Regions from separate parts of the Verrucosispora sp. FIM060022 genome, predicted to be linked through region 3. Evidence: riboswitches for the same ligand, from Rfam matches in the RefSeq annotation. Region 3 holds a riboswitch; each other region holds the start of a gene.
The links. Region 3 has a riboswitch for cyclic di-AMP ahead of EG812_RS18845 (C39 family peptidase). Riboswitches for the same ligand answer to the same signal wherever they lie in the genome.
Positions count from the first base shown of each region.

Region 1: linked by a shared signal. The riboswitch ahead of EG812_RS19490 (C40 family peptidase) and the one ahead of EG812_RS18845 (C39 family peptidase) in region 3 are both predicted to bind cyclic di-AMP.
Region 2: linked by a shared signal. The riboswitch ahead of EG812_RS13390 (coiled-coil domain-containing protein) and the one ahead of EG812_RS18845 (C39 family peptidase) in region 3 are both predicted to bind cyclic di-AMP.

Region 1 is NZ_RQIV01000007.1:91,152-98,175, reverse strand. Features, by position in the region: gene EG812_RS19515 (DUF881 domain-containing protein) at 1-696, opposite strand, end outside; gene EG812_RS19510 (cell division protein CrgA) at 920-1,183, shown strand; gene EG812_RS19500 ((Fe-S)-binding protein) at 1,458-3,656, shown strand; gene EG812_RS19495 (C40 family peptidase) at 3,911-4,924, shown strand; cyclic di-AMP (ydaO/yuaA leader) riboswitch at 5,099-5,232, shown strand; gene EG812_RS19490 (C40 family peptidase) at 5,245-6,285, shown strand; gene dcd (dCTP deaminase) at 6,359-6,937, opposite strand; gene EG812_RS19480 (pyridoxamine 5'-phosphate oxidase family protein) at 7,013-7,024, shown strand, end outside.
Region 2 is NZ_RQIV01000004.1:15,328-22,351, forward strand. Features, by position in the region: gene EG812_RS13370 (hypothetical protein) at 1-519, opposite strand, end outside; gene EG812_RS13375 (hypothetical protein) at 677-1,126, opposite strand; gene EG812_RS13380 (helix-turn-helix transcriptional regulator) at 1,229-1,561, opposite strand; gene EG812_RS13385 (carbonic anhydrase) at 1,764-2,462, shown strand; gene EG812_RS13390 (coiled-coil domain-containing protein) at 2,588-3,601, opposite strand; cyclic di-AMP (ydaO/yuaA leader) riboswitch at 3,606-3,736, opposite strand; gene EG812_RS13395 (YibE/F family protein) at 3,903-5,264, opposite strand; gene EG812_RS13400 (hypothetical protein) at 5,288-5,491, opposite strand; gene EG812_RS13405 (metal-sensitive transcriptional regulator) at 5,596-5,892, opposite strand; gene EG812_RS13410 (heavy-metal-associated domain-containing protein) at 6,013-6,222, shown strand; gene EG812_RS13415 (DUF8832 domain-containing protein) at 6,254-7,024, shown strand, end outside.
Region 3 is NZ_RQIV01000006.1:337,075-344,098, reverse strand. Features, by position in the region: gene EG812_RS18850 (alpha/beta fold hydrolase) at 1-339, opposite strand, end outside; gene EG812_RS18845 (C39 family peptidase) at 445-1,329, opposite strand; cyclic di-AMP (ydaO/yuaA leader) riboswitch at 1,455-1,597, opposite strand; gene EG812_RS18840 (hypothetical protein) at 1,916-2,665, opposite strand; gene EG812_RS18835 (hypothetical protein) at 2,826-3,194, opposite strand; gene EG812_RS18830 (acyltransferase family protein) at 3,352-4,476, opposite strand; gene EG812_RS18825 (glycosyltransferase family 2 protein) at 4,710-5,843, shown strand; gene pseI (pseudaminic acid synthase) at 5,840-6,889, shown strand.

The DNA of each region.
Region 1 (7,024 bases), on a different contig from region 3:
CGCGTTCCTGAACCACCGGACTCCCTCGGAAGCGGCGAGGGCCGCTCGAAGCGCGCCGGGATCGCCAATTGCCACGATCTTGAAGGGTGGGGAGTACACCCGGCCGTGCAGCAGCAGGGTGTTACCCACGCAGCGTACCGCGCTGGTCGCCAGAACGCGGACATTCATGATTGACATGGCCTCGGCACCGCCGGCCCAGAGCGCGTTCACCACGGCCTGCACGTCGCCCTGGTGCACGACGAGATCGTCGTTGCTGGCCCCTTCGGGGAGCTTGCCGAGTTGCGGCGCGTCGTTGAGCTCGACCGTCAGCCCGGGACCGGTCAGGGCGGTGAAGCCGGCGACCGCGAGGTTCTCCGTGGCCCGCTCCTGCTGTTCCTTGATCGGCGTGTCCGAGTCCGCGAGGTCGGTCGTACGGCTCTCGACCTCCCGGCGCAGCGTCGCCGCTCGCTCCTCGTTCAGGGCCACCCGCTCCCGGCGGTCCTCGATCAGCTCGGTGAGCTGAGGGCGGCGGTCCTCACGCAGCGCGGTGCCGCCGGCGGTGGTGGCCGTGGTCGTGAAGAGCAGGCCAGCGGCGGCGGCGATCAGCGGTACGCCGATCGACCAGCCAGGGCGTCGCCGCCGCCCGCGCCGCAGCAGGCCGGCGACAAGACGCCGCACCACCTTCTGCCACGAGGCTGCGCCGGACGTGTACTCCACGACCCGTTTCCCCCTGTCTCCGGCCCCGGCGACCGCATCCGTACGGTCGTGGTGGCCCTCGTCCGTCGTCCGTTCCCGGGTTGCCGGGCAACGGTCTGGCCCCCATTCGTGGATTGAGCGGGGCTTCCGGACTACGCTAGCTCTCGAACATTATTGGCCATGGACCGTCGCCCTCGCGCCCGGTTGCAGGCCGGACGAGGTCGTAACCCCTCTGGAGAGCGTCGTGCCCAAGTCTCAGGTCCGCAAGAAGAAGGTGTACACCCCGCCCACGGACGTCCGCCCGGCGGCGACAGCGGCGACGCGCAAGCCCAGCCCGATCTGGCTGCCGGTCACCGCCGTGTCGTTGATCGTGTTCGGCATCGGCTGGCTGGTGGTCTACTACCTCTCCGAGCAGGAGTACCCGGTCATGGAGCTGGGGTACTGGAACCTGGCGGTGGGTTTCGGCGCGATGGTCGGCTCGCTGATCCTGCTGTCTCGCTGGCGCTGATCCACAGCTCATCCGGCAGCGCCGGGTGAGTCGTCGAGGGCCCCGTCGCGCGGATGCTGCGGCTGCCTCCTAGGGTGGGCGCAGGGCGGCGTGGCCCAGGTGCGAGAAGACTCACGTTACTGCTGGGTAACCTTGCGCGTAGGCTGCACTGCATGACCGAGCGGGACGGTCATCGACCGGTCCGGTTCGAGGTGCGCGGCGGCTGAGGTCGCGTACGCACCTCCGACCCGGTCGCCGAGCCGCTCGCCAGGCAGCAGACCGGGAGGCCAACTCGATGGGCAGCGTCCAGATCGTCACCACGATCCTCGCGGCCGCCATCACCGCCGTTGCGGTGTGGCTTGCGGTGCGCGCGGTCATGCAGATGACGGCCGTGATCCGGCTGGGTCAGCCCGACCCGTCCCGGTTCGACGACAAGGCCAGCCGCACCAGGACCATGCTCGCGGAGACCGCCGGGCACACCCGGATGCTGCGCTGGAGCGTGGTCGGCGCGGCGCACTGGTTCGTGATGGTCGGCTTCATCGTGCTGTCGCTGTTGGTGCTCGAAGCGTACTTCGAGGTGGTGTCCCCGACCGGCGGGCTGCCGCTGATCGGCGGCTGGGCGCTCTACGGCCTGGTCACCGAGTGGATCGGCATCCTGGGCATCGTCGGCATCGTGGTGCTGATCGCGATCCGGCTCGCCAACCGGCCCACGAAGGCCGGTCGCCGCTCGCGGTTCACCGGGTCGACGATGTGGCAGGGCTACTTCGTCGAGGCGGTCGTCCTCGCCGTACTGATCATGGGTTTCCTGATCCGGGGCTTCAAGGTCGCCACCGACCACTTCGAGTACCCGACCTGGGCCACCCCGCTCAGCCACGCGGTCGGCTCGGCGCTGCCGGACTGGGAGTCCGGGGTCAGCGTCGCCGCCCTGATCAAGATCGCCATCTCGATGACCTGGCTCATCGTGATCTCGCTGAACGTGACAATGGGTGTGGCCTGGCACCGCTTCCTGGCCTTCCCCAACATCTTCTTCAAGCGCAAGCCGGGTGCGGCCGGCTCCGGCCTCGGCCCGCTGCGGCCGATGATGAGCGACGGCAAGCCACTGGACTTCGAGGAGGCCGACCCCGAGAAGGACCAGTTCGGGGTGGCTCAGGTCGAGCAGTTCACCTGGAAGGGCCTGCTGGACTTCAGCACGTGCACGGAGTGCGGCCGGTGCCAGTCGCAGTGCCCGGCGTGGAACACCGGCAAGCCGCTGTCGCCGAAGCTGCTGGTGCTGAGCCTGCGGGATCACGCGTACGCCAAGGCGCCCTACCTGCTGGCCGGCGGCGGCAAGGACCTCACCGGCGAGGAGAAGGCCACCGCCGCGCAGCTCGCCCACGTCGACGTGCTGGCGCTCGCCGAGGCGGAGAAGCCGCTGATCGGCGACGCCGAGGCCGGCGGTGTGATCGACCCGGACGTGCTCTGGTCCTGCACCACCTGCGGTGCCTGCGTCGAGCAGTGCCCGGTGGACATCGAGCACGTCGACCACATCGTCGACATGCGGCGTTACCAGGTGCTGATCGAGTCGAGCTTCCCCTCCGAGGCCGGCGTGATGCTGCGCAACCTGGAGAACAAGGGCAACCCGTGGGGTGCGCCGCAGAACACCCGGGAGGACTGGACCAAGGGCCTCGACTTCGAGGTGCCGCGCGTCGGCGAGGTCGACGACTTCGAGTACCTGTTCTGGGTGGGTTGCGCCGGTGCGTTCGAGGACCGGGCCAAGAAGACCACCCGCGCGGTGGCCACGCTGCTGAACGAGGCGGGCGTCTCCTTCGCCATCCTCGGTGAGGGCGAGACCTGCTCGGGTGACCCGGCCCGCCGCATCGGCAACGAGTTCGTCTTCCAGATGCTCGCTCAGCAGAACGTGGAGACCCTCAACGAGGCGTTCTCCGGCCGCGAGAAGGCCAAGCGGAAGATCGTCGCCACCTGTCCGCACTGCTTCAACACCCTGGGCAACGAGTACGGCCAGCTCGGCGGCGAGTTCGAGGTGGTGCACCACACCCAGTTGCTGGCGCATCTGGTCGCCACCGGCAAGCTCACCCCGGTGCAGCCGGTCGACGGCGGCGTCACGTACCACGACCCGTGCTACCTCGGGCGGCACAACCGGGTCTTCACCCCGCCGCGTGAGGTGCTGGGCAGTGCGCTGGGCGCCGGCGAGATCACCGAGATGCCGCGCAACAGCGAGCGCTCCTTCTGCTGCGGCGCCGGTGGCGCGCGGATGTGGATGGAGGAGCGGATCGGTAAGCGGATCAATGTGGACCGGGTCGAGGAGGCCATGTCCACCGGGGCGAAGACCATCGCCGTCGGCTGTCCGTTCTGCTCGACGATGCTCACCGACGGAGTGAACGGCAAGGGCGCCGGCGAGCAGGTCGAGGTGGTCGATGTGGCGAGCGTCCTACTGCGGTCGGTCCGCCCCGAGCAGGCCCGGGGCGCTGAGGAGGGCGAGCCGGTCGGCAGCTGAGCAAGGCCTGAACAGCTACGGGGTACGGCGGGCTCACGTGGTCCGTCGTACCCCGTATTCATATTTACCCACGTGACTATAACGAAATGATCGACACCCTTTGTGCGCAACCGGTCGCGCAAACGTGAATCGTTCGTTGGTCGCCTTGATTCCGCCCGGTGCCTTCCCTAATGTTGGGCACCGACCGCCGTAGGTCGTCTGTTCCGCCCCTCTACCGCCCGCGGGACACCCGGCGGTCGGTTGCAAAGGAGTCGCTGCCGGTGGCAACCATGCCCCTCCATCGTCACGTGCCCGGACGGTCGAGCCGTCCAGGTGGCCTGCGGAGAGCCGCTCACCGTCTGCTCGTCCTGGTGGCTGCCGCCGCAGTCGGCGCTGGCCTGCTCTCCGCCCCCGCGCACGCCGAGCCCTCGGTGGAGGAGATCGAGCGTCAGATCGACAAGCAGTGGCAGCAGCTTGAGCCCACCATCGAGCAGTACAACAAGGTGCGGTCGCAGCTGAAGGTCAACCGGAAGAAGTCGGCCGACCTGCAGAAGAAGATCCAGCCGCTGGCCCTGGAAGCCGAACTGGCCATGAATCGGGTGGCGGACCTCGCCTCGCGGTACTACGTGAACGGACCGTCCCAGGAAATCGGCGCGGTGCTGCTGAACGCCAAGCCGGACCTGCTCGGCGAGCAGATGGCCATGCTGGAGCGGCTGGCGGCGTACGAGCGCCAGCAGCTCGAGAGCGTGATGAAGGTCCGCAAGAAGTACGACACGCAGAAGGCCAAGCTCGACGCGCTGATCGCCGACCAGGAGGCGAAGGAAAAGCAGCTCGCGGCGAAGAAGAAGCAGATCGACGCCAAGATCAAGCAACTTGAGCGGTCGCTGCCGGTGACCACGGTCAAGACCACCAACTGCCCGACCATCAACGGGGTGGTCAGCGCGGCGGCCCGCACCGCCATCAAGGTGGCCTGCGCCCAGGTCGGCAAGCCGTACGTCTGGGGTGCCACCGGCCCGAACTCGTTCGACTGCTCCGGGCTGACCCAGTACGCGTACAAGGCCGCCGGCATCTACCTGACGCACTTCACCGGTGCGCAGTGGAACGAGGGCAAGGCCATTTCCAGGTCTGAGGCCCGCCCCGGCGATCTGGTCTTCTTCCGCAGTGACCTGAGTCACGTCGGCCTCTATCTGGGCAACAATCTGATGGTGCACGCACCCAGAGCGGGCAAACCGGTGAACGTCTCCCCGATCACCACGATGCCGATCGCCGGCTTCCGCCGACCCGGCTGAGCGAGCAGACAGGAACATCACCAGGGCCCTCGGTCAAGCGACCGGGGGCCCTGTTCGTTGTCGGATTTGTGCACCGTGAGTGATGGTGTGGATGTGTTGCGTATCGACGGGGATCGTCCCTACGCTGGGCAATCGTCGGGTCCGATGGCAGTTCCGTCCACCAGGGGCGGTAACGGTCCGACACCGCCGAGTCGCTTGCGCGAGCCGGGGATCCAGGTTCCCGGGGTGAATCCGCGATCACCGCGGTAGGGCGCTCCCTTCCCGCCCGAACCCGTCAGCTAACCCGGTAGGCGGTACGGGAAGAAGGAGTACGGAGCCCGGTGGCACACCATGCCCCGCGGCCACCGTCAGCACGGCCGGCGACGCCCGGCCCGACGACGGCTGCGCCGCGATCCCGCTGGTACCGCTGCACCACCGCACTCGCCGCCCTGTCCGCGACCGCCGTCATGCTGACCGGCGGCGCGACGGCGGCCCACGCCGAGCCGACGGTCGACGCCATCGAGCGCCAGATCGACGCGGACTGGAACCGGCTCGAACCACTCATCGAACGCCACAACGCCACCCGGCAGGATCTCGCCGGCAAGCGCCGGGAGGCCGACGCCCTGGCCGCTCGGATCGCACCGCTTGAGCAGCAGGTCGACGCGGCGATGACCCGGGTCGGCGCGCTGGCGGCACGGGCGTACAAGGGCGGCACGGTCGGTGCCGTCAACGCCCTGCTGGACAGCAGGTCGCCCGGCGAGGTCGTGGAGCAGATCGGCCTGCTCGACCGCTACGCCCACTTCCAGCAACAGGACGTACGCGAGGCGAGCGAACTGCGCGACGAACTCACCACCGCCAAGGCCGGGCTGGAGCGCACCATCGACCAGTTGGCCCGTACCGAGGCCGAGCTCGCGCAGAAGCGCCGCCAGATCGACGCCGAGATCGACCGGTTGCAGCGGCTCCGGCTGCGGGCGTACGGCAATGGAGGCGGCGGCCCGCTGCGCCCGGCGCCCTGCCCGGCCGGCTATCCGGGCGGGCCGGCGGGGGTGGCGGTGAAGTTCGCGTGCGCCCAGATCGGCAAGCCGTACGTGTGGGGGGCCGAGGGACCCCACGCGTACGACTGCTCGGGTCTGATGCTGGCCGCCTGGGCGCGGGCCGGGGTGGCGCTACCGCACAACGCGGCCCGGCAGCGTCAGGTCACCGCGTCGGTCAGCCGCAGCGCCCTACGCCCGGGTGACCTGGTCTTCTACTACCGCGATCTGCACCACGTCGGCATGTACGTGGGTGACGGCTGGGTGGTGCACGCCTCCCGCGCCGGTCAGCCGGTGAAGATGAAACGGATGGACACCAGCCCCATCCACAGCTTCGGCCGACCCGGCTGAGTGTGGTCCTGACTGAGCTTGGGCCTAGCGTTGGCGTGGTCCTGCCGGAGGCGTGGGCCTGGCGTTGGCGTGGTCAGCGGGTCGGCCAGGTGCGCCAGTTCTGCCAGGCCCGGCTCGGCGTCGGCCCGCGCTGCCCCTGGTAGCGGGAGCCGTAGACGGCCGATCCGTACGGGTGCTCGGCCGGCGAGGAGAGCCGGAAGATGCAGAGCTGACCGATCTTCATGCCGGGCCAGAGGGTGATCGGCAGGTTCGCCACGTTGGACAGTTCCAGCGTGACGTGCCCGGAGAAGCCGGGGTCGATGAAGCCGGCGGTGGAGTGGGTGAGCAGGCCCAGGCGCCCCAGGCTGGACTTGCCTTCCAGTCGACCGGCCAACTGGTCGCCGAGGGAGATGACCTCCAGGGTGGAGGCGAGCACGAACTCGCCCGGGTGCAGCACGAAGGGCTCGCCGTCGGGCACCTCGACCGGTGAGGTCAGGTCGTCCTGCCGGGTCGCCGGGTCGATGTGGGTGTAGAGGTGGTTGTTGAAGACCCGGAACAGCTTGTCCAGGCGTACGTCGATGCTGGACGGCTGCACCAGCGTGGGCTCGAAGGGCTCCAGCGCGAGCGTGCCCGCCTTGATCTCGGAGACCAGGTCGCGGTCGGAGAGCAGCATCGCCACACCATACCGATATGGCTGACCTGCGTGTCGCGCTACCTGTCTAGAACGTATGTTCGATAAGATGTCGACATGGCTTCCTGG
Region 2 (7,024 bases), on a different contig from region 3:
CTGCTGGACCGGGTGCAGGCGGGGATCCCAGCCGCGGTGCGCGAAGACATCGCTGAGCTGCTCCACCGACAGTTCCCGCCGCCAGTACGCGTCCAGCACCGCTCGGTGCAGCCAGCGCTCCCGGTCGGCGTACTCGGCGGGGGTGCGTGGGGTGTGCGGCAGCGGCATGCTCGCGGCTTCGGCCAACCGGCGTACGTCCGCCTCCGCAGTCTGGTACGCCTCCCACGCCTGCTCGGCCTCGTCCTGTGCAACGAGCCATTCGTCGCGTCGGCGGCGAGCCGTTGCCTCGGCGCGGTCGGCGGCCACCATGACCTCTTCCGCCCAGCGATCTTCTTCCCGCTGCTCCGGTGGGATCGGCAGGGCGGCTTCCCGGATCCGGGCACCCGCGTCGAACCGGAGTCGTCGGGGACGCAGCAGCAGGCCGGAGACGGCGAGTACGACGATGCCCAACAGGCTCAGCCAGATCACGGCGGCCCGGGACACGTCGGGCAGGACGGCGGAGAGAGCGATCTGCATCATCAGCACCTCGTGGCGGATGGGGTTCGTCGACTGTGCTGGGAACGGGAGGAACAGGACTGGGCGGCCTCTCGCCGCGGCAGGCACCGACCGCGACCCGTGGTCGTGGTCGTGCGGGTCCTCATGGGCGGGTGGCGTGTGGGTGCTGAGCCTGCCGAGGTCAGGCGGTCGGAGGGCCGCGCCGGGTCGGTTCACCGGGGCCGGCGGCGAGGCGTACGGCGGCAGGCCGGGTGCTGGCGGGGGCGGCTCCGGCGTCGGTGCGCTCGGAGTGCGGCACCACGGCTGCGGCATGCACGGCGCTCACGGGCGAGACGAGCGCCGACCCGTCCCGGGAGAACAGCGCTGACGCGTTCCAGGGCGAGATCAGCGTCGACTCGTCGTTGCCGGGCCAGAGGGCTCGGGCGGTCGCGGGGGCGTCCCCAGGGCGGTTGGGCAGTGCGGCGGCGGGCGGGGCGGCCGGGAGGTCTGCGGTGCCGTCGGGCAGGCCGGTGGTCGTGATGCCGCCGAGGCCGACGGCCAGGATGAGTGCCGTCAGCGCCAGGCGGGCCAGATCCGCCAGCGGGCAGCGCGTCACCGACCACAGTGGACGGGTGAACGCGAGACTCGGCACGCGGTCAAACCTATCGCCCTTGCGGGACAACCGCAGCGGCCCGTTCGTTCAGGGGTGGCGAAGGCCACCACGCGCGAGACGGATGTCCGGCAGGGATCCGGGCTACGACGTGGTGCCGGCCACTGGCTCCTCGGTGAACAGCGCCAGCAGGTCGCCGACCTGGCGATCAGCCTCGGCGGGGTGCCGGAATCGACCGGACGGGTTGAGGGTGTACTCGTTGCGTCGCCCGACGCGGGTGCGCTGGAGATAACCCTCGGCCTCCAGGTCGGCGACGATGGCCTGGGCGGCCCGTTCGGTCACGCCCACCTCGTCGGCGACGTCGCGGAGCCGGGCGGTGGGGTTGCGTGCGATGGCGAGCAGTACGTGCCCGTGGTTGGTGAGAAAAGTCCAGTTACGGGCGTTCTCCCGCTCGCCTGTCGTTGCCATGTCGCCCATCGTATGGGCCTTTCAGCTTTTTCGGGCTATGCCATCGGGCCCTGCACCCGCTCGGCCCCGGAGCGCAAGCGTCCGGGGATACCTGAAATCCATATCACGCATTCCTTGACGTGGCTTGCGCTGCGTGTGACCGTTGGACCAGCCCGTGACCAGCGTCGGCCCGGGATGACCAGGCATCGCATGAGTAGCGAGGGGGCGCCGGATGAGTCGACCCGGACCGATCGGAACAGAGCTGCGGCCGGAGCGGGAACTGCTCACCGCGGATCTTCCGGGCGCGCCGCAGCTGGCGCTTGCCGAACTGATGGCCGGTAATCGGCGGTTCGTCACCGATACGGCGTGGCATCCCAATCAGAACGCCGGACGTCGCGCTGCCGTCGCCGGCGAGCAGCATCCGTTTGCGGTGATCGTGGGCTGCTCCGACTCCCGGCTGGCCGCCGAGATCATCTTCGATCGCGGGCTGGGTGACCTCTTCGTGGTCCGTACCGCCGGGCACACCGTCGGCCCGGAGGTGCTGGGCAGCGTCGAGTACGCGGTGTCGGTGCTGCGTACGCCGCTGGTGGTGGTGCTCGGGCACGACTCCTGCGGTGCCGTGCAGGCGGCCCGGGCGGCACTGGCCACCGGCGCGGCCCCCACGGGTCACCTGGGTGCGGTGGTGGACGCCGTGGTGCCCAGCCTGCGCCAGGCGCAGGCCGCCGGGGTGAACGACCTGAACGAGATCGTCGACATTCACATCGCGCAGACCGTGACGGCGATGCTGGGATCGTCGGCGATGCTGGCCGCCGAGGTCTCCGCCGGGCGTTGCGCGGTGGTCGGCATGTCGTATCGGCTGGCCGCCGGCGAGGTCCGGGCGGTGGCTGCGGAACCGGCGGAGCTGGTCGCCGAGGTCGCGTCCGCCGCCTGACGGCGAGTGCCGGCCCGACAGAGGCACCTGACGGCACCCGCCGGGCCGCCGAGGGCGTCAGCCGACGGACCGAGGGCCGTCCCACCAGACGGCGGGACGGCCCTCGAAGTGATACCGGACGTGCGCTAGTACATCGAGACGTGCACGTGGTCTGTGTGGTTCGACGGGCCGCTGTAGGAACTCCAGCCGGTCGCCGGGAACCAGATCTGCCGGTTCCAGATCACGTAATAGACACCCAACCGGTCGGCGTTACGGACCAGGAACGCGGCCAGGTTGTTGCCGTAGATCCGGGTGTCGTTGTTGTACCAGGGCCGGAAACCGCTGTTCTGCAACGACCAGTCACATGCTCGGCCCTTGGGGTGCTCCCACTTGTCACCCGGTCGGTAACAGCCGACGAACCGGTTGAAACCGGCGCGCTTGACCTCCTTGTACATGTGCAGGGTGCGCGCCGTGATGCAGCCGGACGTGGTCGGGTCGTTCTGGTTGCACGATTCGGGCTTCCAGCCGCCGTCGGCTGCCCGGTTGGGACCGGGCCGGGCGACCGGAGAGGTGGCGGCCACCAGGCCGCCGGTGAGACCGACGCCACCGACCAGGCGGAGCGACTTCTCCGCGTCGCTCTTCTTGCGGGCCATGTCGTTGGTCAGCTTCTGCTGCTCGCGTACCTCGGCGTCGAGCGCCAGTTTGGCCGTCTCGGCGCGGCGCTTGACCGCGTTGACCTCACCCAGCTTCTTGCTGTTGACCAGGTTCAACTCGTCGAGCGCGGCGGCGCGGTGGATGAACGAGTCGGGGGCGTTGCTCTGCAACAGCATGGCGATCGCGCCCACCCGGCCGGTCCGGTACGACTGGGTGGCGATCTCGGCGACCTGTGGGGCGAGGGCGTCCAGGTCCGCCTCGGCGCGGCGGACCTCGACGGCGAGCTTGAGCTGCTTCTTCTTGGACTTTTCCAGCTTGGACTTGGCCTTGGTGTAGTCCCGGTTCGTCGCCTCGATCAGCTCGTTGAGCATCGGCGGGTCGTCGTCATGGCCGGCCGGTTTGGGGGGCTTCGGCGCAGCCGCCGCCGGCAGCGGGCCGGCGAAGACGGCGAACGCGGCGAACACGGCCACCACGGGCGTCAACCAGCGGCGTAGGGGTGCCGTCACTGTCTTCCCTTCCATCGACCGCCGACCGGGTTAGCTGACGGGTTCGGGACGGAAGTGGCCCCTACCGCTGGTGCGGATTCACCCCACGTACCTGGGTTCCCGGCTCGCCTGGTGGCGATTGGGCGGTGGCACCGCAGGCGCCGGTGCGCGCCTTCGGCGGTGACCGGCAGTGAGGTTACCCGACGGTCGGTCTGGTCCTCTACGCGCCGAACCCGGCAAGATGTGTCATTTCGTAATCGCACTGGGTGACGAGTGACACGCTTGTCGATCCTTTCGGTCGGCGTGCTCACGTTGAGGAGTGTCACCATGGGGTGTCGGTGCTCCTGTCCGGTTCGGGCCACTCCGAACGGGTGGCGGGGGGCGTGTGACGGGGACGCGGTGTGCTGAGGGCCTGGAGCGTCTCGGCCCGGTCCGTCGCCGGTCGCGGCTGGGCGACGGCCACGTCGTCGGGTGCTCCGGGTGCCGCGTTCGCCCCGGTGCGGCGCCGTCCGGCGGTGGTCACCACCGTGGCCAGGGCGGTGGTCAGCGGTACGGCGGCGATCAGCCCGAGCGTGGCCACCACGCTGCGGACGATCTCCTGGGCGAGGAACTCGCTTGTCACGATCTGACCCAGCGCGCGGGAGTCGGCGGTGAGCAGGAGCAGCAGCGGCAGCGACGCGCCGGCGTACGCCAGGACGATGGTGTTCACCACCGAGGCGATGTGCGCCCGGCCCACCCGGGTCGCCGAGCGGTACAACTCGCGGCGGGACATGTTCGGGTTGGCGTGCGCCAACTCGGTGACCGCTGCGGCCTGGGTGACCGTGACGTCGTCCAGGACGCCCAGTGACCCGATGATGATGCCGGCCAGCAGCAGGCCGTGCAGGTCGACGTCGCCCCGGAACATCGACAGGGTGGTGGCGTCCTCGCTGCCGAAGCCGGTCAGGTGGGTGGCGTTGGTGGCGGCCAGGCCGAGCAACCCGGTGAGTACGAGCGCGCCGAGGGTGCCGAGTACGGCGACCGAGGTCTGCGCGGACACCCCGTGCGTCAGGTACAGCACCACGAACATGATCAACGCGGCGCCGACGATGGCGACCACCAGCGGCGGCTGACCGGCGCTGATGCCGGGCAGCACGAAGGTGAGCAGGATGGCGAAGCTGGCCGCCAGGCCGGCCAGGGCGGCCAGCCCACGCAGTCGTCCGAAGGCGACGATGGCGGCGGCGAAGAGCACCCCCAGCCAGATCAGTGGCGTACCGCGCTGGTGCTCGGCGATGTTGTAGGTGCTGATCGCCGGGTCCTCCGGGTCGATCAACGAGACCAGGATGACATCGTCGTCGACGCTGACCGAGGGTGCGCCCGGCCCGGCCGGGATGGGGGTGTCCACGTGCTGGCCGGCGTCCGGGCCGTCCTGTACCCGTACCGTGACGGTGCCGCACGGGCCACCGGCCGTCGTCGGGGTGCCCTCCGGCACCGCGGGGTTGGGCGGGCAGGGTTCGGTCACCACCCGGGTGACCGTGCCGTGGTACCGGGGCAGGTCGTCGCCGGCCTCCGGGCGGGGGGCGTCGCGGGGCCAGAGCACCAGCGCGGCGACAAGCGTGGCGAGGAAGAGGGGGACCACCGTCACGATGAGGATCCGCCGCACCCCGGGTGGGGTGGGCGGAGCGGCACGGCTGTGATCGGCGCCCATTCGATAGTCTCCCAACGATTTCTTCAGCGGAGTACGTGTCGGCGGGCGAGTCGGTTCAGCCCGACCGTACGACTCTCGCGGTGGGCGGCCGAGGCGGCCGGAACGTGGCGGAGCCGCTGCGTACGGTGAGTGCCGGGGCGGCCGTCGTCGTCGCCGGGCAGCGGCGGCGGTGCGGGTGCGCGTCCGGCGGCGCGGTGGGCCGGAAGGCGCGGATGTCGGCAGGCCATCGTGTGCGAATGGTAGCCAGCCCAGGAACGGATCGCAGGACGCGTGGGGTTCGTCGGCGGTTCGTGAGCCCGGGCGGTGGTCGACGGGTGGGCCGGAGAGTGGGTCAGCCGCGCTTCATCAGACGGCCGACGGCGGCCATCATCTCGGTGGCCATCTCGTCGGCGCGGCCCTCGGCGGCCCCCTCGTGCATGCAGTGCCGGGCGTGCCCGTCGAGCAGGCCGAGGGCGACCTTGTCGAGTGCGGCCTGGATGGCGGAGATCTGGGTGAGCACGTCGATGCAGTAGCGATCCTCGTCGACCATCTTCTCGACGCCGCGCACCTGGCCCTCGACGCGGCGCAGCCGGGCGAGCAGTTGGTCCTTGCTGGCGGTGTAGCCGCGGATCGGCGTCGGTGTGGTCATGAGCACGAGGATAGCCTACCCCCAGGGGGTATGCTACGGTCGCGTTGGAGATACCCCCCTCGGGTATGTTCGTGGCACCGGTCGCCCCTCGGCCGGGCCAGGCGGAAAAGGAGAAGCCCCATGGTCACCACGACCTACCAGGTGCAGGGCATGACCTGCGGACACTGCGTCGGCGCGGTCAGCAACCAGGTCGGTGCGCTGCCCGGCGTGACCGACGTGACGGTCGACCTGCCCGCCGGCCGGGTCACCGTCACCAGCGAGCAGCCGCTCGACGAGAACGCGGTACGCGCGGCCGTCGACGAGGCCGGATACGAACTGCTCGGCGCCTGAGACGACCGGCGGCGGAAACCGAGGTGCAACGATGAACACAGCGACGAAGCTCACCGGCTTCGCGCTCGGCCTCGCGGCGGTGTTCGGTGCGGCGTACGGGGTCGGCCAGGTGACCGGCCCCGCCGCCCCGGTCGTCGCCGACGGCCATGACGCGGGCCCGCACGGCACCGCCGCACCCGGGCAGGAGACGGGCGGGCACGACGCATCGGGAGCCGCCGGACACCTGCCCGGCGGGCTGCTCGTCTCCGACCGGGGCTACACCCTGGTTCCGGTCGCCGCCCCCGAGGGTGAGTTCGCCTTCCGGGTCAGCGGGCCCGACGGCAAGCCGGTGACCCGGTACGAGGTGACGCACGACAAGCCGATGCACCTGATCGTCGCCCGGCGTGACCTCTCCGGCTTTCAGCACGTGCACCCGGAGTTGGCCGCCGACGGCACCTGGCGGGTCGCCTCGCCGGTGAACTCACCCGGGGTGTGGCGGGCGTTCGCCGACTTCACCCCGACCGGCGGCGAGCCGCTGACCCTCGGGGTAGACGTGACCGTGCCCGGCGAGTTGACCGAGCGACCCCTGCCCGCCCCGGCCAGCAGCAGCACGGTCCACGGCTACACCGTCGACTTCCACGGCACACCCCAGCCGGGCGGCAACACCACCCTGACCTTCACCGTCAGCCGTGACGGGGTGCCGGTCCGCGATCTCGAACCGTACCTGGGGGCGTACGGCCACCTGGTCGCACTACGCCAGGGGGACCTGGCCTACCTGCACGTGCACCCCGAGGGCGGGCCGGGCGACGGGTCGACGGCACCC
Region 3 (7,024 bases):
CACCGCCTTGATGCCGAGCCCGACCACCGCGTCGACGGTGACCGCCCGGCTCACGGCGGCGAGCGCCAGCCCGACCACCCCGCCGAGCGAGTGGCCCAGCACGATCACCCGGTCGCCGGGGTGCAGGCTCGCGGCGACCTGATCGGCGAGGGCGGCGAACGAGTACGCCGGCAGCGGGGGTGACGCGCCGTGACCGGCCAGATCGGGGGCCATCCACCGTCCCGGCCACCGCTGGTGCAGCAGCGGTGCGCAGGGCAGCCACACGTCGCCGGTGGCACCCATCCCGTGCAGCAGCAACAACACCGGCGCGCTGCCCCGCTCACCCGACTCCGTGATCATGTCGGGCAGTCTGCCACCGCCCGGGCCGGTCGGCGAGAGCCGCGACCGGGATACGACACCGGGCGCCGACCCCGAAGGGTCGGCGCCCGGCACGAACAGCAGGAGTCAGGACGAATAGCCCCGGGTGGCAGCCCAGTTGGCCAGGTCGATGGTGCTCAACCAGTACGAGTAGTACGACGCGTCGGCCGAGTCGGCGATCTTCACCATCCGGCCCTCGTCCTCGTAGCCGACCACGGCGACGTAGTGGCCGCCGGGGAAGGAGTGCCAGCCACCGGCGGTGTCCACGACGCTGCCGGCGACGTTCACCACGACGCCACGCCCGTCGGAGATGGCCGCCACGACATCGGCCTGGAGCTGGTCCATCTGGGCCGGGGTCGCCGCGCCACCGGGGATCATCGTGGTCTTGTACGGCTCGCCCTTGACCGCGGCGTTGAGCGCCCGAGTGGTGTCGTACGCCGAGTTGGTGCCGGCGAAGGTGGTGCCGAGCTGGGCGGCGAGGGTCTCCTGGCCGCGCTCGATGCCGGCGGCGCTCAGCGCGTTGCGCACCGCGGCCGGGCCGCAGTAGTAACCGTTGATCTGGGCCTGGTAGTCGTACGACAGCACCTTTTCCGCCGGCGGCTTCGGGGCGGCCTTCTTACTGGCCACGTCCGGGTCCGCCGTGGCGGCCCGCGCCGACGGCGAGGCGGCGGCGCTGCTCGGCGCGGCACTGCTGGGGGCGGCGCTGCTCGGGTCGGCACTGCTGGGAGCGGCGCTGCTGGGGGCGGTGGCGACCCGCGCCAGGGAACGGGAGGCCGCACTGTCGTCGCGCAGCTCGGCCACGGCGGCCGCGGTGGGCGCGTCGACCAGGTTGTCGTCGGTCCGGGCGACCAGGGCACCGGCGCCGGTGGCCAGCACGAGGGCCGCCGCCGACGTGGCGAGAAGCTGATAGGGGCGTTCGGTGGCCAGCTTACGGAGCTGACGCTTGAGGGTGTGCTTCACGAGATCCTCCACGGGCTGAGGGGTGGACGGGTGGGCCTGGCTCAGGCTGCGGAGAGCGGACCGGCGAGCGCAGGCACCACGGTGCCGTGGAGGCGGGGGAATATCGGGGGGATCGAATTGTGCTGCACGAGGACAGGAACTCCTTCCGACACCGCCGACCGGGTTAGCTGACGGATTCGGGCGGGAAGATCGCCCTACCGCGAGCCGTGGCTCACGGATTCACCCCAAGTGGTGCAGTGGTTCCCCGGTTCGTGTGATCACGATTGAGCGGGTCGGCGCGGCGTCGCCACTTGCGATCATTTACCGCACCGGACAGGGCGACACTACTGGTCGGTATCGCTCCTGCCAAGCCTGCCCTGACCTGCTTAAACCTGGTCCGGTGCGATTATTTTCGGGTATCGCGGAACTGTCGTCGCTCAATGGGACAGCGCTCGCGGACATCCCTGTCGGGGCGGTAACCGGACCGGACGTTCACAATGTCCCCGCACATTGCGCCCCACTTCGACGTCTGACCCACGTTGACCGATTCGGCAATTACTGTGACCGGGGTCACCGAATTTCGGCCCACCTGTTGTTGAACCGGCGTGGTCGCGACGGCTCATCCCACCCGGGCCGGCCGCCAGCGCAGGGTCGCTGCGGGCCGACCGACGACCACCCGGCGCGGCACCGGCAGCGGGTTCGGCCGTAGCCGCTGCGCTGCGGCGTACGCCTCGGTGGAGAGCGCGCGGGCGGCGTCGGCGGCGAGTTCCGCGGCCCGCCAGGCGTCGCGTTCCTGCTGCGCGGCCGCCTGGTAGGCCGCGAGGCGGCCGTCACGTACCACCCGGGCCAGGAAGATCTCCTGCTCGGCGGGGTGCCGTCGGGGATCCCAGCCGGCCCGGTGGGCCAGCGCGTCGGCGAGTTGCCGCCCGGTCAGGTCGCCGCGCCAGTATGCGGCCATCGCGGCGTGGTGCAGCCAGCGCTCCCGAGCCGCGTACTCGGCGGGGGTCCGGGGCGTACCGGGGCTGGGCCAGACGGTGGCGGCGGCGAGCCGTCGGGCGGCGGCCTCCGCCTCGTCGTACGCGGCCCAGGCGCGGTCGAGTTCCGTCTGCGCGCGGTGCCATGCGGCCCGGCGGCGGCCGGCGTTCTGCGCGGCGCCCGCCGCGGCGACGGCGACCTCACCGGCGTAGCGACGCTGGTCCGCGACATCGTCGTGGTCCGGGAGGTCCGGGGTCCGGTCGGTCGGCGGGACCGGCTCGGGCCGGGCGACAAGCGCGGTGAGCACGCCCAGCGCGAGCACCAGCAACACCGACCAGATGGCGGCGGCCCGAGGCGCGTCGATCAGGAACTGGTAGAGAACGGTCTTCTCCATGTCGATACCTCACGGAAGCGGATGTGGCGGCCCGGGGTGCCGCCGGTGGCGGGTCGCCGGGTAGCGGCGGATCGTCAGGGTGGTGGAGCGCGGCAGGACACCCACGGTGGGGGCCCGATCGCAGAGGGCCGTCCGGGTCAACCGACGGTATGGGCGGGAATCAGGCGCCGGGCGGGGCGCGGCCGCACCGCAGACCCGAGGTGTCCACCGCAGGAGGCTGATCGTCGGCAGCCGCGCCAGCCAGGTCGACGCCCTGGTCGGTCCGCGCCGACGGCACCGGTGCCGTCGCGGCGCCAGCGCCGGGGCGGTCGTCGTCGCCACTCGCCAGTCCATCGGCTGTCGGCGGGATCGCGGCGCACCGGTCGGATGCCAACGCCTCGGTCGGCGGGGCGAAGCTGACCATGCTGGGCTGCCCGGCAGGGCCCGCCGCTGGGCCGAGATCACCGGGATGGGCGGCGGGTGCGGGCATTGTCCAGGCGCCGACGGCGAACGCGGCGGCGACAGCGAATCCGGTCAGCAGCCGTGCCACCCGACGCGCCAACCACCACAGAGGAGGACGAGTGGGGACGATCGGAAGCACGCTGCCACGCTACCGTCAGGTCCCGCGGGCCGCACTGCCGCCGGGCGTGTCGCAGCGAAGAACCTGATTCGGGTCACCCGGAGCGCCGCGCGTCAGCGGAGTGAGCTCACCGTCCAGGATGGACAGCGGGAGGGGACCGGCGCGGGGCCAGGCGACGCATCATCGGTTGTTCGACGAAGCGGTGCACCAGTGCGGCGAGCCCCAGCGTGAGCGCCAGGAAGCCGATCACGGCGGCCGGGCCCCACCAGCCGGGCAGGCCGGTCCCCCAGTCCCCGGTGATCCGGAGAATCGTCATGATCACGAACACGTGCACCAGGTAGAAGGCGAACGAGACCTCGCCGAGCCAGACCATCGGGCGCGACCGCAGCGGGGAGCGCCGCCCCCGCACGTCGGCGTCCGCCGCCGCGGCGATGACCAGGACGTACGCCGCCGCCAGCAGCGCCGCCCAGAACTCGGCCCGGATCCACTCGGCGGCGGCCACCCAGGTGCCCACGAAGATCAGGCTCGCCAGGGGCAGGCCGGGACCCCGCCACCGCCCGCGCAGCATGAGTTCGGCGGCGGCCACGCCCATCCAGAACTCCAGCGAGCGGACCAGGGGGAACACCTGGGTGAACCACCATCGGCTCTGCTCCGGCACCAGGGTCTGGGCGGGCCACAACGCCAGAATCAGCAGCGGTACGGCGATCACCACGGCCCACAGCTGCCAGGGCCGGGCCCGGCGTACCAGTGGCAGGACCAGCGGCAGGCACAGGTAGAAGAACAGCTCGCAGGAGAGCGACCAGCTCACGTTGTTGACGCTGTAGAAGTACCCGGGACGGGGATCCCAGGCCTGGATCAGGAACAGGTTCTCCAGCGCCGCGACGGGGTTGATCGGATCGGCGAACCAGACGGCGGCCCCCATGGCCAACGCCCAGAGCAGGACGTGGTTCGGATAGATCTTGGCGAACCGGCGCCGCCAGAACCGCCGCCGGGAGTCGCCGGGTCGGGCCGACCAGACCAGCACGAAGCCGCTGAGAATGAAGAAGAACTGCACTCCGGACAGGCCCAGAGTGAAGACCTTGCCGACGACCGCCTGGTAATCCGGCTCGGCGATGATCCGCATGGTGCCGGCGTGAAAGCCGAAGACCAGCAGCGCGGCTATCCACCGCAGCCCGGTCAACGACGGTAGCCGGCTGGCCAGGGCCCGGTCGGTCGCGGAGCCCGGCGGTGCCGCCACCGGTGCGCTGGTCATGCGGGCACCTCCGGCGTCGGCGGCACGCGTCTCTCCTCCCCAGGGCCGGTTGGCCCGTTCCGATCGGCTGCCGGGGCCATCCGGCGTCGCCCGTCGGGCACCCTACCCGCTGACTGATCGATCCACTCGTCGGGTGATCGGTGACCGTACGCTGTCACGCTGTTCAATCGCTTCACCGCTGCCGGCCATGTCTGGTTCCCGTCCTGTCCATCCGGGCGGTCGAGGGTGTCGGCGTGGTCAATCAGCCGACGCAAGCGCCGCTGCTGAGCATCGTCGTGCCGGTCTACGGCGTCGAGGCGTACCTGCGTCAGTGCCTCGACTCGATTCGCGAGGACGTGCCCGCGAACGAGACGGCGGCGGTGGAGCTGATCGCGGTCGACGACGCCTCGCCGGACGGGTGTGGACAACTGCTGCGCGAGTACGCCGCCGACCACCCCGGCTTGCGGGTGCTGCACCTGGAGAGGAACGGCGGTCTCGGGCCGGCGCGCAACGCGGGCCTGGACGTGGCCACCGGCGAGTACGTCTGGTTCGTCGACAGTGACGACTGGCTGCCGCCGGGCACCATCGCGGCCATGCTCGACCGGCTGCGTACGGACCGGCCCGACGTGATGATGATCGACCATCTCCGGGTGCACGAGTGCGGACGTCGCGACATCGACGCCAGCAGTCACCTGCTGCGCGGGACACCCGGCGTGGTGCGGCTGGTCGACCGGCCGCAACTGCTGCGGGTGCAACACACCGCCTGGAACAAGGTGGTACGCCGGGCGTTCATGGCTGAGCTGGGGCTGCGCTTCCACCCCGGCTGGTACGAGGACATTCCGTTCAGCCATCCACTGCTGATCGGCGCGGATCGGATCTCGGTGCTGGACCGGATCTGTTACCTGTACCGGCAGGGCCGCCAGGGTGCGATCACCTCGACCCGCAGCGGCCGGCACTTCGACGCCTTCGACCAGTACGACCGGCTCTTCGCCTGGCTGCGGCAGCACCACCCCGACGGGCGTTGGCATGCGGAACTGTTCGACCTCATGGTCAACCACTTCCTGGTGGTGGTCGGCAACGACGACCGGCTGCACCCGCACCTGCGACGACGCTTCTTCCGCCGGGTCGCCGCGCACTACCGCCGGCACCTACCCGGCGGCGGCTACCCCCGGCCCGGCGGGGTGGCCGGGCTCAAGCACCGGCTGGTCGACCGGAACAACTACCTGGCCTACGTGGCACTGCGCCGCGCCCACCGGCTGGCCGGCAGGCTACGCAGCCCGTCGGCCCCACCGCCCGCGACGACCAGCCCCGACGCCGAACACGACGCGGGGTCCGACCCCACCCGACCTCGCACACTGGTGCGGACACATGGAAACGGAACGCGATGACCACGCTCAAGATCGGGCCGCATCTGGTCGGCACCGGCGAACGTCCCTTCGTGGTGGCGGAGATGTCCGGCAACCACAACGGTGACCTGGACCGGGCACTGGCCATCGTGGACGCCGTCGCCGCCAGCGGTGCGCACGCGTTGAAGCTCCAGACGTACCGGCCGGACACCATCACCATCGACGTCGACGCCCCGGCCTTCCGCATTTCCGGCGGCCACGAGTTGTGGGGCGGGCAGAACCTGTACCGGCTCTACGAGCGGGCCCACACCCCGTACGAGTGGCACGGTCCGATCTTCGAGCGGGCCCGCGAGCGGGGCCTGACGGTATTCTCCTCCCCCTTCGACGCCACGGCTGTCGAGTTGCTGGAGAGGTTGGACGCGCCCGCGTACAAGATCGCCTCCTCGGAGTTGGTCGACCTGCCGTTGATCCGGCTCGTCGCCGCCACCGGCAAACCCGTGATCATCTCCACCGGAATGGCCACCCTGGCCGAGATCGACGCGGCGGTCCGTACGGCCCGGTCCGCCGGTGCGAGCGGGATCGTGCTGCTGGCCTGCACCGCCGCCTACCCGGCACCACCCGCCGACAGCAACCTGCGCCGCATCCCGGTGCTCGCCGAGGCGTTCGGCGTACCGGTCGGCCTCTCCGACCACACCCCCGGCATCGGCGTGCCCGTCGCGTCGGTGGCCCTCGGCGCCTGCTTCATCGAGAAGCACATCACGCTGGACCGGGCCGACGGTGGCGTGGACTCCGACTTCTCCCTGAACCCCGCGGAACTGTCGGCCCTGGTGGTCGAGGCGGAACGGGCCCACGCGGCACTCGGCGGCACCGCCATCGGCCCGACCCCGGCCGAACGGGAAGGGCTACGCTTCCGCCGCTCGCTCTACGTGGTCGCGGACGTCCGCGCCGGCGACGAGGTCACCCCCGCCAACGTCCGCTCGATCCGACCGGCCGGCGGACTGTCCCCAGTGGAGATCGACCGCGTCCTGGGCCGCCACTTCACCGCCGACGTCACACGCGGCACCCCGCTCAGCTGGGACCTGATCTGACGATCAGGCGAGCCACCGGGCCGCCGACCTCAAGCTGGCCAACGGGGTCCTGACCGTCACTGACACGACTCGGTGAACAGCCACCGAGACGACACGCAACCTCACCGCCATAACTTCCCTGCTCGCGAGCTATTG